DNA from 3 places in the Clostridium sp. B9 genome. Region 1 is predicted to be linked to each of the others. Evidence: a T-box and tRNA genes for the amino acid it is inferred to sense, from the RefSeq annotation. Region 1 holds a T-box; the other regions hold tRNA genes.
The links. A T-box is a leader RNA that pairs with one kind of tRNA and senses whether it is charged. The one in region 1 lies ahead of ileS (isoleucine--tRNA ligase), so its partner is inferred to be a tRNA-Ile.
Positions count from the first base shown of each region.

Region 2: it encodes a tRNA-Ile, which carries the amino acid that the T-box ahead of ileS (isoleucine--tRNA ligase) is inferred to sense. The anticodon was not compared.
Region 3: it encodes a tRNA-Ile, which carries the amino acid that the T-box ahead of ileS (isoleucine--tRNA ligase) is inferred to sense. The anticodon was not compared.

Region 1 is NZ_JBNWKA010000003.1:3,785,696-3,791,075, reverse strand. It holds gene ACQZHJ_RS17160 (ABC-F family ATP-binding cassette domain-containing protein) at 1-230, shown strand, start outside; gene ACQZHJ_RS17155 (DUF1643 domain-containing protein) at 394-1,002, shown strand; gene ACQZHJ_RS17150 ((2Fe-2S)-binding protein) at 1,155-1,370, opposite strand; T-box leader at 1,714-2,000, shown strand; gene ileS (isoleucine--tRNA ligase) at 2,097-5,216, shown strand; gene ACQZHJ_RS17140 (rhodanese-like domain-containing protein) at 5,299-5,380, opposite strand, start outside.
Region 2 is NZ_JBNWKA010000003.1:3,111-8,490, reverse strand. It holds gene ACQZHJ_RS00095 (UPF0182 family protein) at 1-2,502, opposite strand, end outside; gene ACQZHJ_RS00090 (HDIG domain-containing metalloprotein) at 2,620-3,123, opposite strand; tRNA gene ACQZHJ_RS00085 (tRNA-Ala) at 3,388-3,463, opposite strand; tRNA gene ACQZHJ_RS00080 (tRNA-Ile) at 3,469-3,545, opposite strand; rRNA gene rrf (5S ribosomal RNA) at 3,552-3,669, opposite strand; rRNA gene ACQZHJ_RS00070 (23S ribosomal RNA) at 3,772-5,380, opposite strand, start outside.
Region 3 is NZ_JBNWKA010000003.1:115,419-120,798, reverse strand. It holds gene ACQZHJ_RS00685 (APC family permease) at 1-342, opposite strand, end outside; gene tnpA (IS200/IS605 family transposase) at 981-1,436, opposite strand; tRNA gene ACQZHJ_RS00675 (tRNA-Ala) at 1,597-1,672, opposite strand; tRNA gene ACQZHJ_RS00670 (tRNA-Ile) at 1,678-1,754, opposite strand; rRNA gene rrf (5S ribosomal RNA) at 1,761-1,878, opposite strand; rRNA gene ACQZHJ_RS00660 (23S ribosomal RNA) at 1,981-4,886, opposite strand; rRNA gene ACQZHJ_RS00655 (16S ribosomal RNA) at 5,079-5,380, opposite strand, start outside.

The sequences.
Region 1 (5,380 bases):
TTAAAGAGCAAAGAGAATTTGAAACTATAGATGAAGATATAATGATGCTTGAAGAAAAGATAGAGGAATTAGATGGCTTAATGACTAAGCATGCCTCAGAGTATGGAAGACTTCAAGAACTTATGGAAGAGAAGGCTAAAGTTGAAGAAGATTTAGCTTATAAGTATGAGAGATGGGAATATCTTAATGAATTAGCAGCTCAAATAGAGGAAAATAAGAAGAATAAATAGAATTTATAAAATAAATGGGTTAAACACTTAGGTAAGAAATTAATTTTATATAAATTTGTAGAATTTATAGAAATTCGATTATATACTAAACTAAAGTGAGAATATACTTAGTATTAACACACTAAGTTAATGAACAAGAGTTGGTAAAAAGGGGAGCGCTTTTATGCAAAAGTATTATAAGAATTCAAATAATATAAATGTTTTAGTAGATCATGAAAGTGGGAGAGGTTTTAAAGTAACTTTTCCTGTTAATGAAGAGGGCGAAAGTAATATATTAGTTATTACTAGATCACCTAAATCACATAATATTGAGGATTTAAAGAAAGAATTAAATAGAGCAGTAAAATATTTAGTAAATAATGAAGATGAATTAGGAATAATTAAAGAGGTAAACTTTGTATTCCTATTCCCTGTTATAGAGTATAGCAAAGATGTTATAGAAGAAGTTTATAATACAAAGGGAGAATTATTCCTTTGTGGAAATGATGGATTCTTTGAAAATGGGGAATACTTTAAAAATGATTTAATAATATTTGAAAGCTTGATAAATAGTACACATGTAATTTTTGCTTGGGGAGAACCTTCAAATAAGGTTATAAAAAAAGTTTATGAAAGCAGATTACATTATTTATTAAAGGGATTCAAAGTTGTAAAAAATAATTGTTTTGATGTGAAAAGATTTTATGTTGTAGGGAGCCTTACAAACCAAGGTTATCCTAGACATTATAGCAATTGGACAAAGAGTACGCCTTTAAGTGAATTTGAAATTTAACTAAAAGCAGATTAAGGATAGTTTATAAACTATATCTTAATCTGCTTTATTTTTATTTATATATGTTTTAAGAATAAAAAAAAGAGTGCCGAATTGGCACTCTTTTAGGGAGATACAAAATTAAAACAGTAAATAAGTTTTGCTTAAAAGAATTATTGGTTGTCTTCAATTAATTCTTCAATTTTATCTCTGCATCTACAACCTCTACATGCACCTTGTGTTGCGCCAGTCTTTTCAGCGACAGCTTCAACTGTGTGTGCACCGTTTCTTATAGCCTCTTTTATTTTGGCTCTTGAGATTGCTCTACAGACACAAACTTTAGTCATTTTATCAATTACTTGTTGATTTAAATTATTGTTATCAGTCATACTATTTTCCTCCTATTAAAGTAAAACAGCACGATTAACAAAAGGGAATGGAATGTATTTGATGATTTAATTATAAGTTAGTTGATAAGAAAAGTCAACATTAAATAATAAAAACTATTAATTAGTTTTGTTTATTGATATTATAATTGTTTAATTATCAATAAATATAATGTGCAAATAAAGTTTTTTTATTAGAAATAAAATTTCATTAACAAACTAATTTTAGAGTAATTTTAAATTTTATAGAAAAAGTGAGATTTTATATTATGAAATAAATAAGAAAAGCTTTCAAATATATGGATTTACTTCGTTGACTTTTTAAAAGTGCTATTATATAATTTTTTTAAAGACTGTGAACAGGGCAAGTACTTAAGTAGAAGCTTTTTCAGAGAGTAGTTGGTTGGTGCGAAACTATAAGGATATTTAAGGAAAATCACCTGGGAGTTGGAGGCTGAAAGGAATTAGATTCTTATTAAGTTTATCCCGTTTATCCACGTTATAGGATGCGAGCATAAATAATGTGCTTTTAATTATGCCTATCAAAAACATGCAAATTTTTAATATTTATAATTGAATCAATAGATAGGTTTAAACTTTAGGTGGTATAGCGAATATAACTTCGTCCTTTTAGGATGGAGTTTTTTTATTTTTCAATAAAGTTTTGGCTAAATAATCAATTATAAGTAAATAATTTAAATATTAAAGAAGTAGGAAAGGAGTTTCAATATGTACAAAAAAGTTGAATTACCTAAAGGTTTTGTTGGCGTAGAAAAAGAAGTTGCAAACCTTTGGAAAGAAAAAGATGTAATCCAAAAGAACTTTGATATGAACCAAGATGGTGAATATTTCACATTCTATGATGGGCCTCCAACAGCAAACGGAAAGCCTCACGTAGGACATATCTTAACAAGAGTTATGAAAGATATAATCCCAAGATATAAAGTTATGAAGGGTTATAAAGTAATAAGAAAAGCAGGATGGGATACTCACGGACTTCCAGTTGAACTTGAAATAGAGAAGAAATTAGGAATCTCAGGTAAGCCTCAAATAGAGGATTATGGAGTAGAGAAATTCGTAACTGAGTGTAAGGACAGTGTTTTCACATATGTTAGCATGTGGGAAAAAATGACTGAGCAGATTGGTTACTGGGTAGATATGGAGAATCCATATGTTACTTACCACAACCCATACATAGAGTCAGTATGGTGGGCTTTAAAACAAATGTGGGATAAGAAACTTTTATACAAAGGTTATAAAACAATGCCTTACTGCCCAAGATGTGGAACAAGTTTATCATCACACGAAGTTTCACAAGGATACAAGGATGTTAAGGACTTAACAGCTGTAGCTAAGTTCAAAGTTAAAGGAGAAGACAATAAGTACTTCTTAGCTTGGACAACAACTCCTTGGACTTTACCTTCAAACGTAGCTTTATGTGTAAACAAAGCTTATGACTACGTTGAAGCTAAACAAGCTGATAATGATGAAATCTACATCTTAGCTAAAGATTTAGCACCTAAAGTTTTAGGAGAAGGATTCGAGATAGTTAAAGAGTTCAAAGGTGAAGAATTATTAGGAATGGAATATGAGCAATTATTACCATTCGTAACACCAACTGAAGGAAAAGCTTTCGTAGTTGTTCATGGTGACTACGTAACTTTATCAGATGGTACAGGAATCGTTCATATAGCTCCTGCTTATGGAGAAGACGATAACTTAATTGGAAAGCAAAATGGATTAGCATTCTTAAACTTAGTTGACTTAAGTGGTAACTTTGTTAAAGAAGTAACTCCATGGGCTGGAAAATTCGTTAAGAAATGTGACCAACAAATAGTTGATTACTTAAAAGAAGAAAATAAATTATTCAAAGCTGAAAGACATACTCACTCATACCCACATTGCTGGAGATGTGATACACCGCTTCTTTACTATCCAAAAGAGAGCTGGTTTGTTGCAATGTCAACATTAAGAGACAAACTTTTAGCTAACAATGATAAGATAAATTGGTACCCAGATAACATTAAGAACGGAAGATTTGGTAAGTTCTTAGAGAATGTTATAGATTGGGGTATCTCAAGAGATAGATACTGGGGAACACCACTTCCAATATGGGAATGTGAATGTGGACACAGAGAATGTATCGGAAGTATTGAAGAATTAAAAGCTAAAGGAATAAATGTTCCTGATGGTATAGAGCTTCATAAACCATACATTGATAAAGTTCATTTAAATTGTCCTCACTGTAATAAAGAGATGAAGAGAACAGCAGAGGTTATTGACTGTTGGTTTGACTCAGGATCAATGCCATTTGCACAACTTCACTACCCATTTGAGAACAAAGAATTATTCGATGAAAACTACCCAGCTCAATTCATATCAGAAGCTGTTGACCAAACAAGAGGATGGTTCTACACAATGTTAGCAATATCAACTGCTATATTTGATAGAAATCCGTTTGAAAACTGTATAGTTTTAGGTCATGTTCTTGATGGTAAAGGCTTAAAGATGTCAAAATCTAAGGGTAATGCAGTAGATCCATTTGAAGTACTTGATTCACAAGGTGCAGATGCTACTAGATGGCATTTCTACACAGCGAGTGCTCCATGGTTACCAACTAGATTCTCAATAAATGATGTTGCTGAGACTCAAAGAAAGTTCTTAAGCACATTATGGAATGTTTACTCATTCTACGTTTTATATGCAGACTTAGATAAGTTCAACCCATTAGATTATAAAGATTTCGTATCAGACAATGTAATGGATAAGTGGATAATGTCAAAACTTAATACTTTAATTAAGGATGTAGATAACCACTTAGAAAACTACAGAATTACTCAAGCTGCTTTAGAAATTGAAGAGTTCACAGATGAGTTATCAAACTGGTATGTAAGAAGAAACAGATCAAGATACTGGTCAGAAGAGTTAACTGATGATAAGATAGGTGCTTACACTACTTTATACAGAGTATTAGTTACTCTATGTAAAGTTGCTGCTCCATTCGTACCATTTATAACTGAAGAAATCTACCAAAACTTAGTTGTTAACCTAGATAAAGATGCTTTAGAAAGTATCCACTTAGGAACATGGCCAGAAGTTGATGAAAAGGCTATAGACAAGAAGTTAGAAGAGAAAATGGACTTAGCTTACAGAATAGTTAAGCTTGGTAGAAGTGCTAGAAATGGTGCTAACATCAAGAATAGACAGCCACTTTCAAAAATGCTTCTTTCAACAACTGAGCTTCCTGACTATTATGGAGACATAATTAAAGATGAGTTAAATATCAAGGAAGTTGAATTAGGAGCTGACCTTTCTAAGTATGTTAACTTTGAAATTAAGCCTAATTTACCTGTTTTAGGAAGAGTTTACGGTAAGTTAATACCTGCTATAAGAAAAGAAATAGCTTCAAGAGACCAAATGGAATTAGCTCAAAAAATCCAAAATGGTGGAACAGAGGTTATCACTATAGATGGAAATGAAATAGAGTTAAATGCTGAAAGCTTACTTGTAACAATGCAAGGATTAGAAGGATTCGCATTTGCTGGAGAAGGTTCAGTTGGTGTTGTTTTAGATACAACTATCACTCCAGAGTTAAGAGAAGAAGGTCATGTAAGAGAAATGATATCAAAAATCCAAAACATGAGAAAAGAAAGTGGATTTGAGGTTGCTGATAAAATAACTCTTTATGTTGCTGATAATGATATGCTTATAGATGTAATCAAGAAATTTGAAGATGTTATAAAGAAAGAAACTTTAACTGAAGAAATTGTTTATAATGGAGAAGCTGATTACTCAGAAGCTAAAATTAACGGTGAATTATTAAAAATGGCTGTTCAAAAAAGAGCTTAATTTAAATAAAAAAAGAAGGTAAGAAATTACCTTCTTTTTCTTTTATCTCTGTTTTAAATAATAATCTTATGTAAAAAATTATTTAGTCCAAAGGTCTTTCGGCACCTTCATTAACTAACTTTGAGAAACCGCCCATCATATTATAAAGATTTTCAAAGCCGTTA
Region 2 (5,380 bases), 3.8 Mb from region 1:
TTTATCTCCATTAGAAAGTATAACCCTCTTCATCTCTGGCATACTATTTTCTGAAGAAGCTTTTAAATAAATTGTATTTAAATATAATAGTGAGTCTTCTATTGGAACTATAATAATATCCCCATATATAACCTCAGAACCTTTACCAGCCCAAAGACTTATCTCCTTAGATATATTAGGATCCTGTTGTATTCTATTTTTAAATAGAATTGGACTGTATATCGTCCTTTGTGGAGGGAACTTGTACATAACTAAATCTCCATAGTTATCTCCATCCATTCTTGCTCCAAGAAGAGCTACCATACTTTGCTTACCTTTCATATTGAAGTAATCTAAAAGCATCATTTCAATATTTTCTTCACCTGGTAATTTAGTCATTAAGTATAATCCTTCATTAGAATTTTCATCAATAGACCCCTCTGTAGTATTAGTGAAAATGGAATCTCCATTTTTAACTTCCTCACTTGAAGCTTCTCCTCCATTTTTAACTATTTCTAAAGATCTATCCCATAAATCTTCTTCTGTAAATAATTTAATAGGATCATCTACATGATACTTAGTTAAAACCTTACTTTGTAGTTCAAATAAGTTTTGAGGATATCTAAAGTGTTCTTTTAACTCCTCTGGCATTTCACTTACAGACTTAAATAAACCTTTGTATATCTTTGAGTAACTCTGTATTATTGGGTCACTTTCATCAGCCACATAGAAATCTACATTTCCATTAAAAGCATCTACAACAACCTTAACAGAATTTCTTATATAGTTAATTCCATCATAAGGCTCTGAGAATGGATATTTATCAGAAGTTGTATAAGCATCTATCATCCAAACTAATCTTCCATCATGTATAACAACGTATGGATCATTATCATAAGTTAAGAAAGGTGCTATCTTCTGAACTCTCTCAGAAATGTTTCTATTTAAAATAATTCTACTTTCTGATGTTATTGAACTAGACATAAGAATTTTAGGACTCTTTTCATAAATACTAAATAAAACTCTGTTCAAAGGAGTCATTTTCATTCCACCAGTACCATTATAATTAAATGTATTTTCAGTATCACCCGTTGGATAATCAAATTCTCCATCTGTAGTATTTACAATAACATAGTCATTATCACCTTCACCAAAATAGATTCTAGGATTTTCTAAGCCTATATCGGTATTATTAACAGTTGGTATATCCTTCATAACAAAATCTGGTTGTCCAGCTTCTGTAACTGTATTAACTCTACTCATAGCCACTCCATATCCATGAGTATATCTAAGGTGCTTATTTTGCCATGTAGTCATAGCATCTCTATTTATCTCTCTTGGAGATATAAATATTTGAGTGTATTCACCATTTATATTATATCTATCAGTATCAGCATCATTAAACTCATAGTAATTCTTTATAAGCTGAACTTGCTGATAAAAACTTAATAATGGTTCAGTTGAATTAACCTTTAAATTTTCTATGATATCTTTATTCTTTTCTAAAGTATCAGCAGTTAAATCTTCATTTGGTTCCATTTCTTTAACTTCAATATTATCTACTCCAAATGCTTTCTTAGTAGCATCAATATTATAAGCTATATATGGCTTTTCTAGTTCCATTTCATTAGGTTTAACAACTACCTGTTGAGTAACAACTGCTATGATAGGCTCTAAAACTATTAAAACAGCTATAGCCGCTATAGAAATAATAATAGGTCTAAACTTAGATTTCAATATTGATACAAAAACTACTATAGAAGCTATTACGCAAGCCACAGCTATAACCTTATAAAATAAAAGTGTTATATTAACGTCTGTATAGCTAGCCCCATAAGCAACTCCTCTTGTACTATAAACAAGATTATAAGACTTTAATAAATAACCTATACCTATAAGTAATGATAAAATAGATGCTAAAACAGCCAACTGTTTACCAGCAAATTTCTTAATTCCATCCGTCTTACTATTAATACTTATAACATTATCACTTCTATGGAAACTATCTTTAAAACCAAGGGCTAAAAATATAAGTACTGTTATAATAGCTAAAATAACTATTAAAGAAATAGCAGCACTAAAAATAGATTGAATCAATGGAAGTTTAAAAACATAGAAAGATATGTCTTTATTAAATATAGGATCTACCTCTCCAAATGGTACTGAATTAGTAAATTGAAGAATCTTATACCATTGAGTAGCTGCTGTAGCTCCAGCACCTAAAATAGATACCCCTAAATTTAAAAGTATAAAATATTTTCTTAGAGATTTAAATTTAAATTCTCCAACTAAATTCTTAATACTATTTTTTAAAGTAAATAAATATATAGCTATAACAGAAAAATATACTATAAAAATAGGTATAAATAACTTACATACAGCTACTAACTTAGTGAAAAATACTTCTACATATCCTACTTCTTTAAACCATTGGATATCAATTATAAAATTAGTTGAAACAAATAAAATTACAACTAGAAGCAAGATACTTATAAGAACTATATTTAGTATCTTTTTTTTCAAAATTTCCCCTCCTTAAATTTTAAGTTTTATTTTTAAATTTTCTATATTAAAATAAAACTTATTTTAATATTTCATATATTAAATAAAAAAATATAACTAATTAGTTAAAAGTTTGATTTAATTCATATCATCAGCTTGCTTTAAAACTTCTAATAACATGTTTTTTTTAGTAACTGTGTAATGGTGATTTTCTATAGCTTCAATAAACTTTTCATTATATTCTTTTTCCCTTAAATACTTAAATGCTCTATTACCATGATTATAGTAAATATCAACCGCTTTTATATTTTGAAATTTACTTAATTTATTTTTTGATAACTTTTTTCCTAAAACTAAAAAAGATTTTGTTACTACATTTAAAGGATAGTCTAACTTACCTATATCATGTAATAAGCCAACTCTAGCAAATGAGTTTAATTCTTTATTTGACTCTATGCCTTTATCCTTTGCTAATTTAATACAATCCTTAGAAACCTTTATACAATGACTCTGTTCACTCTTTTTCAACCTTTTAAATAAATTAATTTCATAAGTATTTAAATATTTTTCTACATACTTATAATCCAAATCTTTAAAACTAGCCGAAATAGCCCATAAGAATTGCTTTATTCGATAAGTCATATGAGGATTTCACCTTCTATTCTTAAATTAAAGATATTAATATTGTAAATTATAACATATAAAGATAATATTTATATATTATCTTTCCGTAAATATATTTATCCACTACTTTTAGTTAATATGTAGATAATTTAATCAATTTCTGTGGATAAATTGTTTGTTTTTTTATTTTTATGTGGAAAACTTTTAGAATTATTATGATTATATAGAAATGTTACTTAATTTTAAGAAATAAAAAAACTCTAAACAAAAGTTTAGAGTTTATGGTGGAGATAAAGAGATTCGAACTCTTGACCCCCTGCGTGCAAGGCAGGTGCTCTCCCAACTGAGCTATACCCCCAAAAATGGTGGACCTTCAGGGACTCGAACCCCGGACCTACCGGTTATGAGCCGGTTGCTCTAACCAACTGAGCTAAAGATCCATGCTAACCTGGCGACCACCTACTCTCCCACACAGTCTCCCGTGCAGTACCATCGGCTTCTAAAGGCTTAACCGTCGTGTTCGGAATGGGAACGGGTGTTACCCTAGAGAACATCATCACCAGATGACATGATTATGTTATCAAATTTCTAAGAATTTGTCAACATATTTTTTGAAAGATTTTGTTCTTTCAAAATTGCACATAATCAAATTTAATTTACTATAATTTGGTCAAGCCCTCGATCTATTAGTATCGGTCAGCTGAACATGTTACCATGCTTACACCCCCGACCTATCAACCTTGTGTTCTTCAAGGGATCTTACTAGCTTACGCTATGGGAAATCTCATCTTGAGGTTGGCTTCACGCTTAGATGCTTTCAGCGTTTATCCATTCCCGACTTAGCTACCCAGCTGTGCTCCTGGCGGAACAACTGGTACACCAGAGGTCAGTCCATCCCGGTCCTCTCGTACTAAGGACAGCTCCTCTCAAATTTCCTACGCCCGCGACGGATAGGGACCGAACTGTCTCACGACGTTCTGAACCCAGCTCGCGTGCCGCTTTAATGGGCGAACAGCCCAACCCTTGGGACCTACTTCAGCCCCAGGATGCGACGAGCCGACATCGAGGTGCCAAACCTCCCCGTCGATGTGGACTCTTGGGGGAGATCAGCCTGTTATCCCCGAGGTAGCTTTTATCCGTTGAGCGATGGCCCTCCCACGAGGTACCACCGGATCACTAAGCCCGACTTTCGTCCCTGCTCCACTTGTGGGTGTCGCAGTCAGGCTCCCTTCTGCCTTTGCACTCTTCGAACGATTTCCGACCGTTCTGAGGGAACCTTTGGGCGCCTCCGTTACTTTTTAGGAGGCGACCGCCCCAGTCAAACTGCCCACCTAACAATGTCCTGTGACCAGATTCATGGCCGCCAGTTAGAATTTCAGTACTGTCAGGGTGGTATCCCAAGGATGACTCCACTAAGGCTGACGCCCTAGTTTCCTAGTCTCCCACCTATCCTGTACAGACAATACCAAAACTCAATGCTAAGCTACAGTAAAGCTCTACGGGGTCTTTCCGTCCAATCGCGGGTAGCGAGCATCTTCACTCGCACTACAACTTCGCCGGATTTACAGTTGAGACAGTGCCCAAGTCATTACGCCATTCGTGCGGGTCAGAACTTACCTGACAAGGAATTTCGCTACCTTAGGACCGTTATAGTTACGGCCGCCGTTTACTGGGGCTTAAGTTCATACCTTCGCTTGCGCTAAGTATTCCCCTTAACCTTCCAGCACCGGGCAGGCGTCAGCCCCTATACATCAGCTTACGCTTTAGCAGAGACCTGTGTTTTTGCTAAACAGTTGCTTGGGCCTATTCTCTGCGGCCTACTCTCGTAGGCACCCCTTCTCGCGAACTTACGGGGTCAATTTGCCGAGTTCCTTAACTGTAATTCTTCCGCCGGCCTTAGGATTCTCTCCTCACCTACCTGTGTCGGTTTGCGGTACGGGCACTACTTCTCTCTCTAGACGCTTTTCTTGGCAGTGTGGAATCATGTACTTCGGTTCCGTGGAACCTTCCCCATCACACCTCAGCATTATGAAAGCGGATTTGCCTACTTTCACTGCCTAAGTGCTTAGACTAGCATCCAATAGCTAGCACACACTATCCTCCTGCGTCACGCCATCGATAATAACGATGGTAGTGGTACTGGAATATCAACCAGTTGTCCATCACCTACGCCTTTCGGCCTCGGCTTAGGTCCCGACTAACCCTCAGCGGACGAACCTTCCTGAGGAAACCTTAGGTTTTCGGCCTGTGGGATTCTCACCCACATCTCGCTACT
Region 3 (5,380 bases), 3.7 Mb from region 1:
TAAATATGTAGCAACAACTATAAATATAGTCGCATTTCCAATCCATGAACCATTCCAGTAAAGCCACGCTGTCATAAAGCCCATAAAGTTTCCGTAAGCTAGTCTAGAGTATTCATATGTACCACCGGTCTTAGGAATTTTTGATCCAAGATTAGCAAATGTTAATGCTAATACTAAAGAACCTAAGCCAGTAAGAATCCATGCTAATATAGTAGCACCAGGTCCAGAAACTCCAGCTAAACTAGCTGGAAGCATAAATATTCCAGAACCCATCATATTTCCAACTACAAGTGCTGTAGCCGTAAATAAACCTATTTCCTTTTTTAATGTAGGTTTTCCCATCTTCTATCCTCCTAATAATAGAATAAACTTCAATCTTTCATTTAACTGAAAATATATTAAGTATTATATAAAAAGTTTATTCTTTAAATATAAGCTTCAAATTCGCATTCTTACTAAAATTCATTATGAAGCTCATCCTCTTCTACTAATCACTCTTCTAAATACATTATTAGTATTTTACCTATTAATTATAAACATAGTATGTTTATTAAGTTATCAGTATAAAATTTCTAACATAAAACTTATATTAATAATCTAAAATTTAATCAGCATAAATAATTATAAATAAAAAACCGAATATTTTCTATAAAATATAAGTATTTATGCAATATTTTTTGTTAATATAATTTAAAGAACCTATTTATTTGTTTTTATTTTCAATTAAAACCATTTTATATGACATATATTATTATACTAAAATACACTTGATTCAGGTTCAAGATAAAAAATATAACCACCTTAAAAAGGTGGTTATAAAAATAATATACAACAAAATATGCAAACAAAACACTATGAATTTTATTTTACAAAATAAAAATCCACCAGCTTAGCTGGTGGTATTTCCTCAGCCCTATAAGGGCATGCTACTTGCGTTGCGTCTTAAGACGCTTAAATTGGTCCGCCAGCCGCATACTTCTTTACTTGCTACCCTTAAAAGGGTCCATATATTCTTTTATACTAATTTGATCAGCTATCATATCTTCTTGTTCTTGATTTCTTATATATTCTTCAATTGCCTTCTTATTTTTTCCGACAGTATCAACGTAAAATCCTCTGCACCAGAAATGTCTATTTCCATATTTATATTTTAAATTTGAAAACTTCTCAAAAATCATAAGACTACTCTTACCTTTTAAAAATCCAACGAAACTTGAAACACTCATTTTTGGTGGTATTTCAACAAGCATATGTATATGGTCTACGCAAGCGTGCGCTTCGACTATCTTAACTCCTTTCCATTCACAAAGCTGTCTTAATATCTTACCTATCTCTTGTTTTTTCTCTCCATATATTTCTTTCCTTCTGTATTTTGGTGCAAATACTATATGATATTTACAATTCCATTTTGTATGTGCTAAACTGTTTGTATCCATTTAAAAACCTCCCTTTGTTACGAAAATTGGCTGCGAACCTATTTTCATTTTAACAAAAGGAGGTTTTTTATTACATCGCTAAAGCTCATCTGAACACACTCGCATAGCGAGTGGTTTTCATTAAACAATAAAAAAACTCTAAACCAAAGTTTAGAGTTTATGGTGGAGATAAAGAGATTCGAACTCTTGACCCCCTGCGTGCAAGGCAGGTGCTCTCCCAACTGAGCTATACCCCCAAAAATGGTGGACCTTCAGGGACTCGAACCCCGGACCTACCGGTTATGAGCCGGTTGCTCTAACCAACTGAGCTAAAGATCCATGCTAACCTGGCGACCACCTACTCTCCCACACAGTCTCCCGTGCAGTACCATCGGCTTCTAAAGGCTTAACCGTCGTGTTCGGAATGGGAACGGGTGTTACCCTAGAGAACATCATCACCAGATGACATGATTATGTTATCAAATTTCTAAGAATTTGTCAACATATTTTTTGAAAGATTTTGTTCTTTCAAAATTGCACATAATCAAATTTAATTTACTATAATTTGGTCAAGCCCTCGATCTATTAGTATCGGTCAGCTGAACATGTTACCATGCTTACACCCCCGACCTATCAACCTTGTGTTCTTCAAGGGATCTTACTAGCTTACGCTATGGGAAATCTCATCTTGAGGTTGGCTTCACGCTTAGATGCTTTCAGCGTTTATCCATTCCCGACTTAGCTACCCAGCTGTGCTCCTGGCGGAACAACTGGTACACCAGAGGTCAGTCCATCCCGGTCCTCTCGTACTAAGGACAGCTCCTCTCAAATTTCCTACGCCCGCGACGGATAGGGACCGAACTGTCTCACGACGTTCTGAACCCAGCTCGCGTGCCGCTTTAATGGGCGAACAGCCCAACCCTTGGGACCTACTTCAGCCCCAGGATGCGACGAGCCGACATCGAGGTGCCAAACCTCCCCGTCGATGTGGACTCTTGGGGGAGATCAGCCTGTTATCCCCGAGGTAGCTTTTATCCGTTGAGCGATGGCCCTCCCACGAGGTACCACCGGATCACTAAGCCCGACTTTCGTCCCTGCTCCACTTGTGGGTGTCGCAGTCAGGCTCCCTTCTGCCTTTGCACTCTTCGAACGATTTCCGACCGTTCTGAGGGAACCTTTGGGCGCCTCCGTTACTTTTTAGGAGGCGACCGCCCCAGTCAAACTGCCCACCTAACAATGTCCTGTGACCAGATTCATGGCCGCCAGTTAGAATTTCAGTACTGTCAGGGTGGTATCCCAAGGATGACTCCACTAAGGCTGACGCCCTAGTTTCCTAGTCTCCCACCTATCCTGTACAGACAATACCAAAACTCAATGCTAAGCTACAGTAAAGCTCTACGGGGTCTTTCCGTCCAATCGCGGGTAGCGAGCATCTTCACTCGCACTACAACTTCGCCGGATTTACAGTTGAGACAGTGCCCAAGTCATTACGCCATTCGTGCGGGTCAGAACTTACCTGACAAGGAATTTCGCTACCTTAGGACCGTTATAGTTACGGCCGCCGTTTACTGGGGCTTAAGTTCATACCTTCGCTTGCGCTAAGTATTCCCCTTAACCTTCCAGCACCGGGCAGGCGTCAGCCCCTATACATCAGCTTACGCTTTAGCAGAGACCTGTGTTTTTGCTAAACAGTTGCTTGGGCCTATTCTCTGCGGCCTACTCTCGTAGGCACCCCTTCTCGCGAACTTACGGGGTCAATTTGCCGAGTTCCTTAACTGTAATTCTTCCGCCGGCCTTAGGATTCTCTCCTCACCTACCTGTGTCGGTTTGCGGTACGGGCACTACTTCTCTCTCTAGACGCTTTTCTTGGCAGCGTGGAATCATGTACTTCGGTTCCGTAGAACCTTCCCCATCACACCTCAGCATTATGAAAGCGGATTTGCCTACTTTCACTGCCTAAGTGCTTAGACTAGCATCCAATAGCTAGCACACACTATCCTCCTGCGTCACGCCATCGATAATAACGATGGTAGTGGTACTGGAATATCAACCAGTTGTCCATCACCTACGCCTTTCGGCCTCGGCTTAGGTCCCGACTAACCCTCAGCGGACGAACCTTCCTGAGGAAACCTTAGGTTTTCGGCCTGTGGGATTCTCACCCACATCTCGCTACTGATGCCAACATTCTCACTCGTAATCAGTCCACCGCTCCTTACGGTACGACTTCAGCCCGATTACGACGCTCTCCTACCGCTTGAATTAAATTCAAGCCCGTAGCTTCGGTGGTAAGTTTAGCCCCGTTACATTTTCGGCGCAAGATCTCTCGACTAGTGAGCTATTACGCACTCTTTTAATGAGTGGCTGCTTCTAAGCCAACATCCTAGTTGTCTTAGAAATCTCACATCCTTTCCCACTTAACTTACACTTTGGGACCTTAGCTGACGATCTGGGCTGTTTCCCTTTTGACTACGGATCTTATCATTCGCAGTCTGACTGCCGAGCTCATAGTATGTGGCATTCGGAGTTTGATAAGGTTCGGTAAGCGCTATGCCCCCTAGCCCATTCAGTGCTCTACCTCCACTACTCATACTCGACGCTAGCCCTAAAGCTATTTCGGAGAGAACCAGCTATCTCCGGGTTCGATTGGAATTTCTCCGCTATCCACAGCTCATCCCATGCTTTTTCAACAGCAACGTGGTTCGGCTCCTCCACGAGGTTTTACCCTCGCTTCAACCTGGCCATGGATAGGTCACCCGGTTTCGGGTCTACGGCATGCAACTAGTCGCCCTATTCAGACTCGGTTTCCCTTCGGCTCCGTACCTTAAGTACTTAACCTTGCTACATACCGTAACTCGTTGGCTCGTTCTACAAAAAGCACTTCATCACCCTCATAAGGGGCTTTGAACGGTTGTAGGCACACGGTTTCAGGTTCTATTTCACTCCCCTCCCGGGGTTCTTTTCACCTTTCCCTCACGGTACTGCTTCACTATCGGTCATCAGGTAGTATTTAGCCTTGGGAGGTGGTCCTCCCTGCTTCCCACAAGGTTTCACGTGTCTCGTGGTACTCTGGATCATAACTCGTGGTCTTCTCGTTTCACTTACAGGACTATTACCTTCTACGGTGGAGCTTTCCAGCTCTCTTCAGTTACAATAGCCTCCACTTTGATGCTATGTCCGCAACCCCGGAAACAAGTTTCCGGTTTGGGCTCTTTCCCTTTCGCTCGCCGCTACTAAGAAAATCGATTTTTCTTTCTCTTCCTCTAGGTACTTAGATGTTTCAGTTCCCTAGGTTACCCTCCATAAGCTATGTATTCACTTATGGATACATGGGGTTTCCCATGTGAGTTTCCTCATTCGGAAATCTTCGGATCTCAGACTATGTGCGTCTACCCGAAGCTTATCGCAGCTTATCACGTCCTTCATCGGCTCCTGATGCCAAGGCATTCACCATGCGCCCTTTGTAGCTTGACCTATATTAGTTATAGTTCTCATTTTACAAAGAATAGAAATTGGTTTGCCAATTTGGCTTTGTTGTTTTCTATAAATTAAATTATTATGTGCAATTTTCAAAGAACAATTTTGAGAGATAGTCTCTCAAAATTAAACAGAGATATTATCCAGATTCTTTTTATCATCTTAGTTATCCTAAGATGTATTCCTTAGAAAGGAGGTGATCCAGCCGCAGGTTCTCCTACGGCTACCTTGTTACGACTTCACCCCAATCGCTGACCCTACCTTCGGCCGCTGCCTCGCTTACGCGTTAGCTCACGGACTTCGGGTATTGCCAACTCTCATGGTGTGACGGGCGGTGTGTACAAGACCCGGGAACGTATTCACCGCGACATTCTGATTCGCGATTACTAGTAACTCCAGCTTCATGTAGGCGAGTTTCAGCCTACAATCCGAACTGAGACTGGTTTTAAAGTTTGGCTCCACCTCACGGTATTGCATCTCTCTGTACCAGC